Regions from separate parts of the Marinomonas sp. 63XJN7_9_ISO-PGPR-S23-217 genome, predicted to be linked through region 2. Evidence: predicted binding sites of a transcription regulator. Region 2 holds the regulator's gene; each other region holds the start of a gene.
What was found. The regulator FNR, encoded in region 2, switches genes on or off when oxygen is low (the NO sensors DNR and NnrR bind a similar motif). The targets are predictions, from matches to a motif close to TTGATNTANATCAA.

Region 1 (4,283 bases), 2.3 Mb from region 2:
GGTGCCCAGTATGAGTCCTTGGCAGAAAGCGGCAATCGCAGAACCGGCGCTAAAGGAAAGATCCCAATAGGCACGAGAACGATCAGATTTGAAGCGATATTCAAAGGCGACACCCCGGAAGATCAAGGCAAACAACATCAACATCAAAGGGATGTACAAGGTTGACAGTAATGTGCCATACACTGCTGGAAAGACGCCGTATAACAGTGCACCACCCATCACCATCCAGGTTTCGTTGCCATCCCATACATGTGAGATGGACTGCATTAGATGATCTCTCTCCCCTGGTTTATCGAACCAGGGGTATAAGATGCCAATACCTAAATCAAAGCCATCTAGAGAGACATACATGAAGATAGCAAAGCCTAGAACCAAGAAATAAAATAAGGTTAAATCCATCATTTCTCTCCTTCTGGATGATGATCTTCATGTTTAAGGTTTTTTACCCAAGCAAGGGCGTAACCTGGCGCATTCATACCAATAAGTTGCTTTTCAAGCGTGGCCATTTTGGGTGGCCCTTTGCGGATGAGTTTGCGCATGAAGTACAAGTAAACAAGCCCCAATAAACTGTAGATAATAACAAAGGCGATCAAGGTAAAAAGGACACGCTGTGCGGGCAATGGAGACACCACATCGACGGTACGAACTAGGTTATAAACCACCCAGGGCTGACGTCCCACTTCGGCAACATACCAGCCTGCAATGGTAGAAACGACCCCCATTGGCGTAAAAAACGCCACGGCACGTAAAAACCATTTGTTTTCATACAATCTGCCTTTGCGACGCAATACCAAAGCCGCTAATGCAATCAATACCATACCAATGCCCAAACCAACCATGACGCGGAACGACCAGAATACCAAGGGGGCGTATGGTCGGTCTTCTTTAGGGAAGGCTTTAAGACCTGTGACGGCGCCGTCAAAAGAGTGCGTTAGAATGAGACTGCCCAAATGCGGGATTCCGACTTGGTAATCATTTTGTTCGGTTTTCATATTAGGGATGGCAAAGAGCAGTAAAGGAACGTTGCTCTCTTTTGCTTCCCAAATTCCCTCTATAGCGGCGAGTTTGGCAGGCTGATGTTCTTTGACTTCAAGCCCTGATTGGTCGCCCACTTCTACTTGAACCAGTGTCAACACCAGCAACATCCACATGGTCATGGATAGGCCTTTTTTGGCGAAGTTCGTGTGTTGCTTTTTCAATAAGTAAAAAGCACTCACACCAGCGACCAATAGGCAGGCGGTGATAAACGAAGCCAACAACATGTGGGTAACGCGATAAGGGAAGGATGGATTGAAAATAACATCCATCCAGCTATCTACATGAAACACGCCATTGACGATTTTGTAGCCCGCTGGGGTTTGCATCCAGGAATTGGCTGCCATGATCCAAGTAGCGGATATCCAGGTACCAATTGCCACAACAAGGGTCGAGATGAAATGTACTTTTGGTCCAACCCGTTGCCAGCCAAACAGCATGACACCTAAGAAACCGGCTTCAAGGAAGAAGGCCGTCAGTACTTCGTATACTAAGAGTGGACCAAGCACCGGCCCCGCTATCTCAGAGAATTTGGAAAAGTTGGTACCAAATTCGTAAGACATAACAATGCCGCCAACCACGCCCATACCAAAGGTAATGGCGAAAGGCTTAATCCAAAACTTGGCAAGTTGCAAATAGCGAGGGTCGTGGGTTTTAAGCCATAACCCTTCCCAGATCGCAATCAAGGTCGCTAACCCTATGGTGATGCTGGGGAATATAATATGGAAGCTAACGGTAAAGGCGAACTGCACTCGCGATAGCATCTCAGTGTTTAGATGTTCCATATATTGACCTAATAAAGCAGTGAACTGGAGGATAAGCCCCTTAAAACCTTGGCTTATCCGTTAGGATGTGAACGGTGAATTAAGACTTTTTATTAGACAATTCTTTGATCGCAAGCGGCGCAATTGCCAAGCAAATGATGATGAAAAAAGCGATGATTTCGGTCATAAAAGAAGCATTATTCATGGTGGCTATCCTATTAGTTAAAGAAGTATTGAGATAAATCAATTTATTTGTTCTGCATAGAGCAAAGCCCATGCCAGTCTGTGAATTGTCTTTAACCTTATGAAATATAAGAAGAAAAAATTCATGCTTGATATAGATGTAAACAATGTTTACGATTTTTGTTCTGTTTAGGTGTAAACGAGGTTTACAATGACATTTTCTTTGATGCTCGAAATTGCCATGTTGTTATGCAGCGTATGCGGCCTCTTGGTCGGAGCATGGTTATTATGGCGGGCTCGAAAGCAACACGATCTGCAAGCCCTAGCCGGATTTGCCATTATGATGGCCATTTGGTGCTTTGGTCATGTGGCTATGTTGCAAGGCTATGACGTGCTGGGGGTGAGTATCATCCTAGCCAACCCCTTTATGCCGACTTTCTTTTTGCACTTTGCTATTCGTTTTGTGAACTCGGGACCAGCACAAACCCCTTGGTTAACGCGCTTGTCACAGTCTATTCCGTGGTTTTATGTGGCGAGTGTTGTCGTGGTGCTATGGAGCTGGTGGATACAAGGCGGTGCGTCGACCAAAACCTTGCAAGTGGATTCATTCTTCATTTTTACCCGCAGTGGCATTGGAAACTTGGTGTACACCGTGTTATTGGGGGTATTGGCTCATGGGGTCTTGTTATATGGCTGGTATCGACATAAAGGCAATAAGCGCCGCTCGATTTTAGCTATGTTTGGCGTTGGTGCCTGGGGGTTATTACTTGCGACCAGTTTTGTTTTCCCCTCGTTTGGTATTGGCTGGTTTCCTTACCCAATGCTCTTACTGCCGACTTATTTGCTCTTGCTAGTCTATGCGGTGGTGCGCTATCAAATTTTAGCCGTGAATGCCTTCGCTAACCGCGCCTTGCTCTGGGTCGCGATGATGTTGGTCATTTTATGCTTGATTGCCGTCATCAGTGTGGTGTCCGGACGCCTTGGATTACAGGCGTTAGCCAATGTACCTAGCTGGCAACTTTGGCTCTATTCCTTGGTGGTTGTACTGCTTGCCACACTGCTTTACCAACCGCTGAGTCGTCTGATCTCCCGTTTGATTTACCCAGGTGCGGCGCTTAATGAAACCGTCCTAGAAACCTGGTCTACCCAACTCAACCAGGCTCAAGATTGGCAAGAGCTAGTGAAAATTGGTGAACACTTACTCTCACGACAGATAAGACACCGTGTGTTGATTCGTTTAAACATTCCTTCTCTTCTTGAGCTTAATGCACACACGGAAGGAGGGCTTTCTTTGGCTGTCTCTCGAGGAGAGAACGGTTGGCACTATAGCCTTGTTGGATGGGGCGATACCAGTCCAGGAATGCGCTTGAGCGCCGAGGTGTTTGGCTCTTTATTTTCGACCAGTTGTGGCTTATTGGAGCGCTCACTGGCTCTGGCCGAAGCCGAGCGAAAACGTTCAGACGAGAAGCATTTAGTGGAGCTTGGGGGCTTGTCGGCAGCCATGGCCCATGAGTTGCGTAATCCCCTCAATATTATCGCCATGGCGGCTTACGATACGCCTTCCGACATTCGTCAACATATCCAGACGCAGTTAAAACGTGCAGACCGTTTGGTCAGTGATATGTTGGTGTATTCAGGTGGACTGTCACTGCAACCCGTTTCGATATCACTAGGAAATTTGATCCAAGATATGTTGGCGCAAACCGAGTTGGGAGGAATCCAATGGGATATGGAGATTGAAGAGAACCTAGTGCTAGAAGCCGATCCCCAGCGGCTGCAACAAGTGTTCAACAATTTAATTGATAATGCGGTGTCTTTTTTGCGCAACCAACCGAATCCTCGCTTGCGGATTACCGCGAAAACGGTGAACGCACAGTTTGTACAGATACGAGTACATAATAATGGGCCTGGGATAGATACGTCGTTACAAACGTCTTTATTTCAGCCATTTGTGACGAAACGAGCGGGGGGCAGTGGGCTGGGACTCGCCATTGTTCGACGGATAATTGATGCGCATCATGGTGAGATTCAACACAGAAACGATCTCGGCTGGCCAGTGACATTTGAACTCAGCCTTCCCTGTTCCCAATCTAATAAACAATCAGTATCAACAACGGATGAAATCTATGGCAACCAATAAAATACTTTTAGTGGATGATGAACCAGCTTTTCGTGAATTAGCGGGTCGTTGGTTGACTAGGCAAGATTATGAGGTTCAAGGTGCGGGGACGTTGGATGAAGCCCGTGCGGTGCTGGCCTCGTTTGATGCCGATTTAGTGCTGTTGGATCTTTCCATGCCGC
Region 2 (4,283 bases):
CAAAAGATCTTTGATGAGATCGTACTCCAGGCTATAAAACACAAGTTAGTTGGCGGAAACACCTTTTATACGGACTCCACACACCTTAAAGCCAATGCGAACAAAAAGCATTTTGAAAAAGTAGTGGTTGAACAGTCCCGACAGGCGTATATGGATGAGCTCGATAAGGCCGTTGAGGAGGATCGACTCGTTCATGGAAAAAAGCCTTTACCACCTGAAAAAAACAAGGTGGAGAGTCGTGAAATCAAGCAGAGTACGACGGATCCAGAGAGTGGCTATATGGTACGAGATACTAAGCCCAAAGGGTTCTTCTACTTAGATCACCGAACGGTTGATGCACGTTGCAACATTATTACTGACGTACACGTCACCGCAGGCAATGTCCACGATGCTGTCCCTTATTTAGAGCGATTGGACCGAATCAAAGAACGCTTTAAGCTTTTCATCACATCGGTCGGAGTCGATGCGGGGTACTTTACCTCGGCAGTTTGTCATGGGTTAGAAGAACGACATATCTATGCCGTGATGGGCTATCGTCGTCCTAATCACAAGAAAGGCTTCTTCTATAAACGCGAATACAAGTACGACAGGGAACAAGATGTCTACTTCTGTCCGCAAGGTGAAAAACTCATTTACAAAACCACTTCTCGAGAAGGTTACCGTCACTACGACTCAGATAGCCTGATCTGCGCGAACTGCCCAGAAAAGCACCGCTGCACCACAAACAAAAAATCGGTCAAAACCATTACGCGTCATGTTTGGGAAGATAGCAAAGAACGCATCAATGCCCATCGGCTAACCCCATTAGGCAAAGTCATTTATGCCAGACGAAAGGAAACCGTGGAACGAAGTTTTGCCGACGCAAAAGAGCTGCATGGCTATCGATATGCACGATTTCGAGGAACAGATAAAGTAGCTTCTCAATGTCTATTAACGGCAGCCGCCCAAAATATGAAAAAGATAGCCTTAATGCTTAGCTAGAGGCTTTTATTTGTTCAAAAAAATGACGAAATCGATAGTCAGAGCCTTAATAAAAGGCCTCAAAGAGCTCTAAGTAACTAATGAGATATCTTGAGTCACTTAGGAAGGAATGTGAGCAAAAGACTCAGAAAAATAAAACCCCAGCAAAAAACTGGGGTTTATCAGTAACCTGAGGTGGCATTCGCCACCTTTTTTATTGATGCTTTAGACTGCCTCTAGTGAATAAAGGCAAATAGATGATTAATCACCTTCATACGCACACAGATTAAAAACGGGGATGTTTCTATCCTGTAATTTTTGGCTTCCACCTAGATCGGGCAGGTCAATAATAGCGGCCACTTCTTTAACCTCTGCACCTTGGCTCGTTAATAGCTCAATAGCTGCTAATAGGGTGCCACCTGTAGCAATAAGATCATCAAACAATAAAACATTATCGCCAGTTTTTACTGAGTTTTCCTGAATTTCCAACTCAGCGGAACCGTATTCTAAGTCGTACGCTTGTGAAATGGTTTTGCCAGGCAGTTTCCCTTTTTTACGGATCAAAATCAGCGGTTTTTGTAGTTCATATGCCAGTACGGCCGCGATCAAAAAGCCACGAGCATCAATACAAGCGATATGAGTAATATCGCTGGTAATATAGCGATGCACATAAGCATCAACGACCATACGCATGCCTTTTGGGTCGCTAAAAATAGGGGTGATATCTCGAAAGTTGATGCCTGGCTTTGGCCAGTCTTCAACAGAACGAATTAATGACTTAACGTAGAAATCATCATACAGCATAATCAAAGTGCGCCTAGTTTGTAGTTCAAAACTGAGCTATTTTACCACAGTCAGGCGCAACTCCCACGAGTTTTTGCATTTCTGGCAAGTCAATAATGGAAATTTCTTTACCATCTACTTGGATTAATTCGTTTTTTTGAAAGCGTGTGATCACACGACTAACTGTTTCTACTGCTAAGCCTAAATAGTTACCCACTTCACCACGGGACATGGAAAGTCGGAAGGACGTCGCTGAATAACCACGCTTTTTAAAGCGGTTCGATAGGTTAAGAAGGAATGAGGCTACTTTTTCGTCAGCATTCTTTTTGCCCAGAAGTACCATCATTTGCTGATCATCGCCAATTTTACGGCTCATTACTTTGAACATCTGGTGTTTGAGTGACGGGATTTGTGCGGAAAGATTCTCCAAATGACTGAATGGGATTTCGCATACGGTGGTTGTTTCTAGTGCTTTAGCAGAAATAGGGTAGGTATTATCATCGATACCGCTTAGACCAACCAGTTCGCTAGGGCAATAGAAGCCTGTGATTTGTTCTTCGCCTGAAGAGGTAATATTAAAAGTCTTTAGTGTGCCGGTTCTCACGGCAAAGACAGAACTAAAAGGTTGGCCTTGATGGAATAACACCTCCCCCTTCTTTAGAGGGCGTTTTCGCTCAATGATTTGATCTAATCGATTAATATCTTCGTCTGCCAGAGCGATAGGTAGGCATAGCGCACTTAAGCTACAATTTTGACACTGAGAAGATAACTTACTGCTAAAACGTGATTGTGTGTGTGTTGCGGGCATTTCACTCTCCCTAGATTATATTACTTTTGAATACTTGACTACGCTGTTCAAATGTTTGTCAAAAACCATGCATACGCAGCGAATAAGTAATCGTCCCCGATCTGTTACTTTTATAATAGTATCTTCTTGCTGGCTCAGAATTTCAATGATGCCATCCAATTCTAGCTGCTTTAATTTAGCAAGCTCTACTGCGAAGTACTCTTTAAAGCGTATAGTAAACTCTTGTTCTATGGCTTGAAAGCTTAATCTAAATTGACTGATAAGCGTCATAATGACTCGATGTCTAATTCTGTCATCATTATCGCTGATATAGCCTTTCATAATAGGGAGTTGACCGTTTTCAATGCTATTTTGGTAAAGAGACAAGTCAGTATGGTTTTGGATATACACGCCGCTTAAGTTGCTGATCGCGGATACGCCAAAGGCAATCAAATCTGTATCTGCATGGGTGGTGTACCCCTGAAAATTACGTTGCAATTTGCCTTCGTTTTGAGCAATCGTCAACGTATCATCAGGCTTAGCAAAATGGTCCATGCCAATATAGACGTAGCCATTTTCTATTAATGTATCAATGGTCATTTTGAGTATATGCAGCTTCATTTCTGCAGAAGGTAGGTTCTCCTCTGGAATCCGTTTTTGCGCTGGGAACCGCTCAGGTAAGTGAGCGTAGTTAAAGACGGAAATACGTTCTGGTTGTAATCTCAAAACGATATTCAGCGTCTCTTTAAAACCGTCTAGAGTTTGAAACGGTAAGCCATAAATTAAATCGAAGTTAATAGAACGTATACCGAGTTCGCGGCAGTCATTGACGAGCTTTTCAACTATTTCAACAGGTTGTATGCGGTGAATGGCTTTTTGGACCGATATATCGAAATCCTGAACGCCTATGCTGACGCGATTTATGCCCATGGTTGTCAGAAGTGTCAGTTTTGACTTGCTAATCTCTCGAGGGTCAATCTCAACGCTATAGTCCTGACTGCCATTGGTAATCAAAGAAAAATGTCTATTGATTACATCAAATAACTGCTGCCATTGTGACTCAGACAAAAAGGTTGGTGTGCCACCTCCGAAGTGCAGTTGTGTCACCGGACGATCAGCGTCAATCATTAAGCTGCGTAGGCGTATTTCCTCTCCTAATAACTCCACATACTCCTCGCCCTTGTCGTATTGTTTTGTCACAATTTTGTTGCAGGCGCAGTAGTAACAAAGATGAGCGCAAAATGGGATGTGGAAGTAGAGGCTGATTGGGGCGTCTGAAGGCCTTAACATTCTATCGATGAGAGCAATTTTGCTGATGGAGGCATCGAACAACGGAGCTGTCGGATAGGAAGTATACCGAGGGCCTGATAAGTTGTATTTTTGAATGAGTAATGGATCCCAGATCATGATGTTTTCCTATTAAATTTTCTAATGGCAGTTTACTCTTATGGGGATTCTGTTCGTATGACTTGGATCAAGGTTTTAAGGTCAAAATAAAAATCTTGCTAAGTTCAAGAGAGAAACTTTTTATTCAAGTTAAAAAACTCGTTTTTAGTGTTGAGATGAAGCCATGCAAATATTGCCTATCTATCTTGCTCATGGAGCGGGCGTCGGTCACAAAAATAGTGACTTTCTACAACGCATTAGCCAGCAGTTAGGAGAAAAAGGTTGCCCTGTCATACCCGTGACTTTTGCCTATATGCAGGAACAAGAGGCCACTGGAAAAAAGCGTCCGCCGCCACGTTTCGATACA
Region 3 (4,283 bases), 1.4 Mb from region 2:
AACGCCAATGCGCTTGTATAAAAAGCCCTGTTTTGACAGGGTTTTTTTATATCTAGGTAGAATAGTGGCTTACGTTGTGTGTACAAGGAGCAAATGTGGTTCTCATTCCTGTGATTTTAGCGGGGGGAAGTGGCGAGCGATTATGGCCGTTATCTCGTCACCATACCGCCAAGCCGTTTATTGACTTATTCGGTTCTACTTATACGCTTTTTCAAGAAACCTTGTTACGCGTGCAGGGGCTATCTGAGCATGCGCCTATCATTGTTTGCAATGAGGTGCATCGTTTCTTAGTGGCTCAACAGCTACAAGAGCTCAGCATAAAAAATGCCTCTATTATGCTGGAGTCTGTGGGGCGTAATACAGCACCAGCTATTACATTGGCGGCGCTAGAAGCTAAGCGACGACATCTGCAAGACAATGACTCGGAGCAAGAGTGCATCATGCTAGTGCTGCCTGCAGATCACCTTATTAAGGATCTGGATGCTTTTGGTGAGGCCATCAAGCAAAGCATTGAAGTAGCCCAAAAGGGGAACTTGGTGACCTTTGGTATAGAAGTTACCCGACCTGAAACGGGTTATGGCTATATTCAGTCACTGGATGGCACATCCGTTACTGCCTTTGTTGAAAAACCAGATAAAGACACTGCTCAGCGTTATTACTCATCTGGAGAGTATCTTTGGAACAGTGGCATGTTTGTTTTTAAACCAGAGTGTTACTTAACTGAATTGGCATTACATCAAGCACAGATACATCAGTCGGTGAGCTTGGCTTATCAGGAGCGTAAAGAAGACTTAGATTTTATTCGTGTTGATGAAGCGAGTTTTTCGACCTGCCCCAATGAGTCCATTGATTATGCGCTTATGGAAAAAACCGAACGAGCCAAAGTGATTGCTTATAAGGGCGATTGGAGTGATGTAGGATCTTGGGAGGCACTATTCGACCACGCTGAGAAAGATGAACGTCATAATGCTCTAATGGGGGATGTGATGCTTGAAACTACCTCAAATAGTTTGGTCAGAGCAGATAGTCGTTTAGTGGCAACGGTCGGCGTTGACAATCTGGTGGTGATTGAAACGGCAGATGCCGTTTTGGTAATGGATAAGCAGCACTCACAAGGACTGAAGAAAATTGTGCAACGTATTCAGGCTAGTGGTCGTGAGGAGCATCGTTTTCATAAAAAAGTGCATCGTCCTTGGGGGAGTTATGAAGTTATGGCGATGGGTGAGCGTTACAAGGTGAAGCGTATTGTCGTCAGGCCAGGGGGAAAACTCAGTGTGCAGATGCATTACCATCGGGCTGAGCATTGGGTTGTGGTCTCTGGTTCGGCTAGAGTTTACAAGGGTGATGAAAGCTTTCTTCTCTCGGAGAATGAGTCCACCTATATTCCTTTAGGGGAAACTCATTCTCTTGAAAACCTAGGAGAGATAGCCCTAGAACTGATCGAGGTACAGTCTGGAGGCTACCTTGGCGAGGATGATATCGTTCGATTCCATGATCACTATGGACGTTAAAGCATGGTCTTTTTACGCCATTTTGGTAAGGTGCTTGCTGAATCTCTGGTTGAATTTATCGTTCACAATTAAGGCTAATAGGATGATTGAACCGCCAATAGAGAGCCGCAGTATGTCGGCATTATGGTTCCAAAAAACCACATTGACAAAAATACCAGCAGGAATCAGTAGATTATTGGCAACGGCTAAGGTTCCCACATTGACCATTGTCGCCCCTTTGTTCCAAGCGAAATAACCGACTCCTGAGGCGATGGTACCGAGATAAACCAGGATGCTCCATTGTAAAGGGGTGGTGGGGAGTTTGTTGATATTCCCCAGCATTAAGAAACAAGGAATCACTACGGCAAGAGCACCAAGAAAGAACCAACCAAATACTGTGCGTTGGGGGAGGTCTGGACGCTCTTTGGCGATGATGCGCTTATAGCCCACTTGACCAGCGGCAAAGCATAAATTTGCTCCTTGAACGATCAAAAGACCTTTTATGTATCCATCATTCACTTCTTGGTAGCGAATGGCGACGGCACCGAGAATGGCAAGTAAGGCACTGATAATAAAGCCAATATTCAAACGGCGGTCTAACAGATCATTCAGTAAGGTGACGTAAATAGGTGTCATGACGGTAAAGAGTAAGACTTCGGGGACCGTCAAAAAGAGAAAGGATTGATAGTAAAAACCGTACATGATGCCAAGTTGCAATGCGCCACACACCATGAGCTGTAGTGCTACTTTGGCTTCAATTTGACGTAATTTCAAAAAGGGTAAAAACACCAAGGTCGCAAGTGATACTCGCATTAATACAGAGAACCAGGCATCAACTTGCCCGGCAAGATAGACACCGATTAAGCTAAAGGAAAAAGCCCACAACAGGGTGACGGCAAGTAGTATTGGCATGAATCTGGTTTCCAGTGTGATGATGGCGTAAGTTTACCGATTTCAGTGTATTAGGTAAATTAGTAAACTCATAATTTTTTTTAGGTTTACTGGCTGTTTTTTCAAGCTTGGAAAAAGAGATATGAGCCTCGGCTGTATGACAAAGAGAGATGATGAATCGATGTTTTCTGGGTTATCAAGTTGTATTTTATTGATCTGGGTGGGTATTTCTTATCTATAAAAAAGCTGGGAAAGAGAAAAATTGATCTAGATTAATATTTTAATGTTAGATCCTTGTTACTTTTCTTGTCATTGAAACTTTGTTTGATCAAGAAAAAAAGGAATCTATCATGAAAGCTTTACTACCTGTGGCTCTTGTTTCTGCTCTTTGTTCTACCGCTGCTTTGGCGCATCAAGCTGGCGATTTCTTCGTTCGTGGTGGTGTTGCTACCGTGATGCCAAATGAAAGCAGTGATGACGTTGCTGTAAGTGATAACCAAGAACTAAAAATCAGTAACGATACTCAATTGGCTGCCACATTGACTTATATGATAACTGATAATATTGGGGCTGAGTTGTTGTTGGCGACGCCTTTTAAACATGATGTATCTACTTCTAAACTTGGAAAAGTGGCAGAAGTTTCTGAACTACCGCCTTCTTTAATGGCACAGTATTATTTTGGCAAGTCAAACAGTGATATTCGTCCTTATGTCGGGGCGGGTTTAAACCACACAGTATTTTTTGATGCGAAAGGCAAAGGAGCGTTAGCTGGCACGAATGTAAGTGTCGATGGTACTTGGGGGCTTGCTGCACAAGCGGGTGTCGATATGAAGATTAGTGATAAACTGTTTGCCAACGCTTCTGTTTGGTACATGAATATTGATACCGATGTTCATACAGCTGTTGGTACAATCAGTACTAAAGTAAACCCTCTTGCTGTTATGGTGGGTGTTGGTTATACCTTCTAAGCAGTCGTTACACAGTTAAGTCTGGAAACCCTGATACTCGAAAGAGGTCAGGGTTTTTGTTATCAGAGCTTTGTTGATTTTAATCTATTCCGCCACAAGATGTTGTATTACGTATTGATATGTAATTCTCGCTACATCTTTTCACTAATTCTATAACGAGAATATGCCGGTTCTGTTTCATACTTCCTTTACTTTTTTATGGGGGTGGGAGCGTATTCTTGACCCGACGCAAACGAAATTTTATCTGCTATGGCGTCTTTTTCTCTCTGTTATGTATTGGCGCGTTTTTTACCCAACAAACAGAAGATATTAAGCGTAAAGAACAGGCCGCATTGATTCAGGAAGTTGCGGTCTCACAGGCTCGTGTCATTGAACGTCGTCTGCTTAGCGCATTATCCGCCACGTATTTTTTAGCGCTGGAGCGAAAGAGCTTAGACTCTCCTGAACGCTTTGCTGATTATGCCCATCATATGATTGAGTCCATTGGAGGAATATCCAACTTACAGCTGGCACCTAATGGTGTGGTGTCAATGATTTATCCATTAAAAGGTAATGAAGCCGCCTTAGGGCACGATATTTTAAAAGATGATAAGCATCGAAAAAGTGTGCTTGATGCCATTAGAAATAAAACTCTCACTTTAGATGGCCCGTTTAATTTGACTCAAGGAGGGGAAGCTATCACTGGCTATAATCCGGTTTTTATCGAAAACAATGGGGTTGAAGAATTTTGGGGTGTCATTTCTGTTCTGATTAATTTGGATGGTTTGATCAAGGCAAGCAGTTTACCCACTCTTGAAAAGAAGGGGTTTCGTTATCAGCTTAGCTATTTTGACCCAGATAAAGGGCAGGATAATGTGTTTGCGAAGTCTGCTCAGCCTCTAGATGGCATTGTGACTTGGAGCAATATCAATGTGTCCAATAATATGTGGCGGTT

Region 1: AC0VYI_RS23430 (cytochrome ubiquinol oxidase subunit I) is a predicted target of FNR. The motif match lies at 2,033-2,046, and genes of this name have one in related genera.
Region 3: AC0VYI_RS19450 (OmpW family outer membrane protein) is a predicted target of FNR. The motif match lies at 2,644-2,657, and genes of this name have one in related genera.

The regions. Positions count from the first base shown of each region.
Region 1 covers NZ_CM149678.1:5,051,389-5,055,671, reverse strand. The annotation lists gene cydB (cytochrome d ubiquinol oxidase subunit II) at 1-402, opposite strand, end outside; gene AC0VYI_RS23430 (cytochrome ubiquinol oxidase subunit I) at 399-1,820, opposite strand; gene AC0VYI_RS23425 (ATP-binding protein) at 2,194-4,122, shown strand; gene AC0VYI_RS23420 (sigma-54-dependent transcriptional regulator) at 4,109-4,283, shown strand, end outside.
Region 2 covers NZ_CM149678.1:2,766,245-2,770,527, reverse strand. The annotation lists gene AC0VYI_RS12935 (IS1182 family transposase) at 1-981, shown strand, start outside; gene AC0VYI_RS12930 (adenine phosphoribosyltransferase) at 1,222-1,764, opposite strand; gene fnr (fumarate/nitrate reduction transcriptional regulator Fnr) at 1,790-2,551, opposite strand; gene hemN (oxygen-independent coproporphyrinogen III oxidase) at 2,567-3,937, opposite strand; gene AC0VYI_RS12915 (alpha/beta family hydrolase) at 4,101-4,283, shown strand, end outside.
Region 3 covers NZ_CM149678.1:4,140,664-4,144,946, reverse strand. The annotation lists gene AC0VYI_RS19460 (mannose-1-phosphate guanylyltransferase/mannose-6-phosphate isomerase) at 96-1,511, shown strand; gene AC0VYI_RS19455 (carboxylate/amino acid/amine transporter) at 1,524-2,402, opposite strand; gene AC0VYI_RS19450 (OmpW family outer membrane protein) at 2,732-3,349, shown strand; gene AC0VYI_RS19445 (bifunctional diguanylate cyclase/phosphodiesterase) at 3,568-4,283, shown strand, end outside.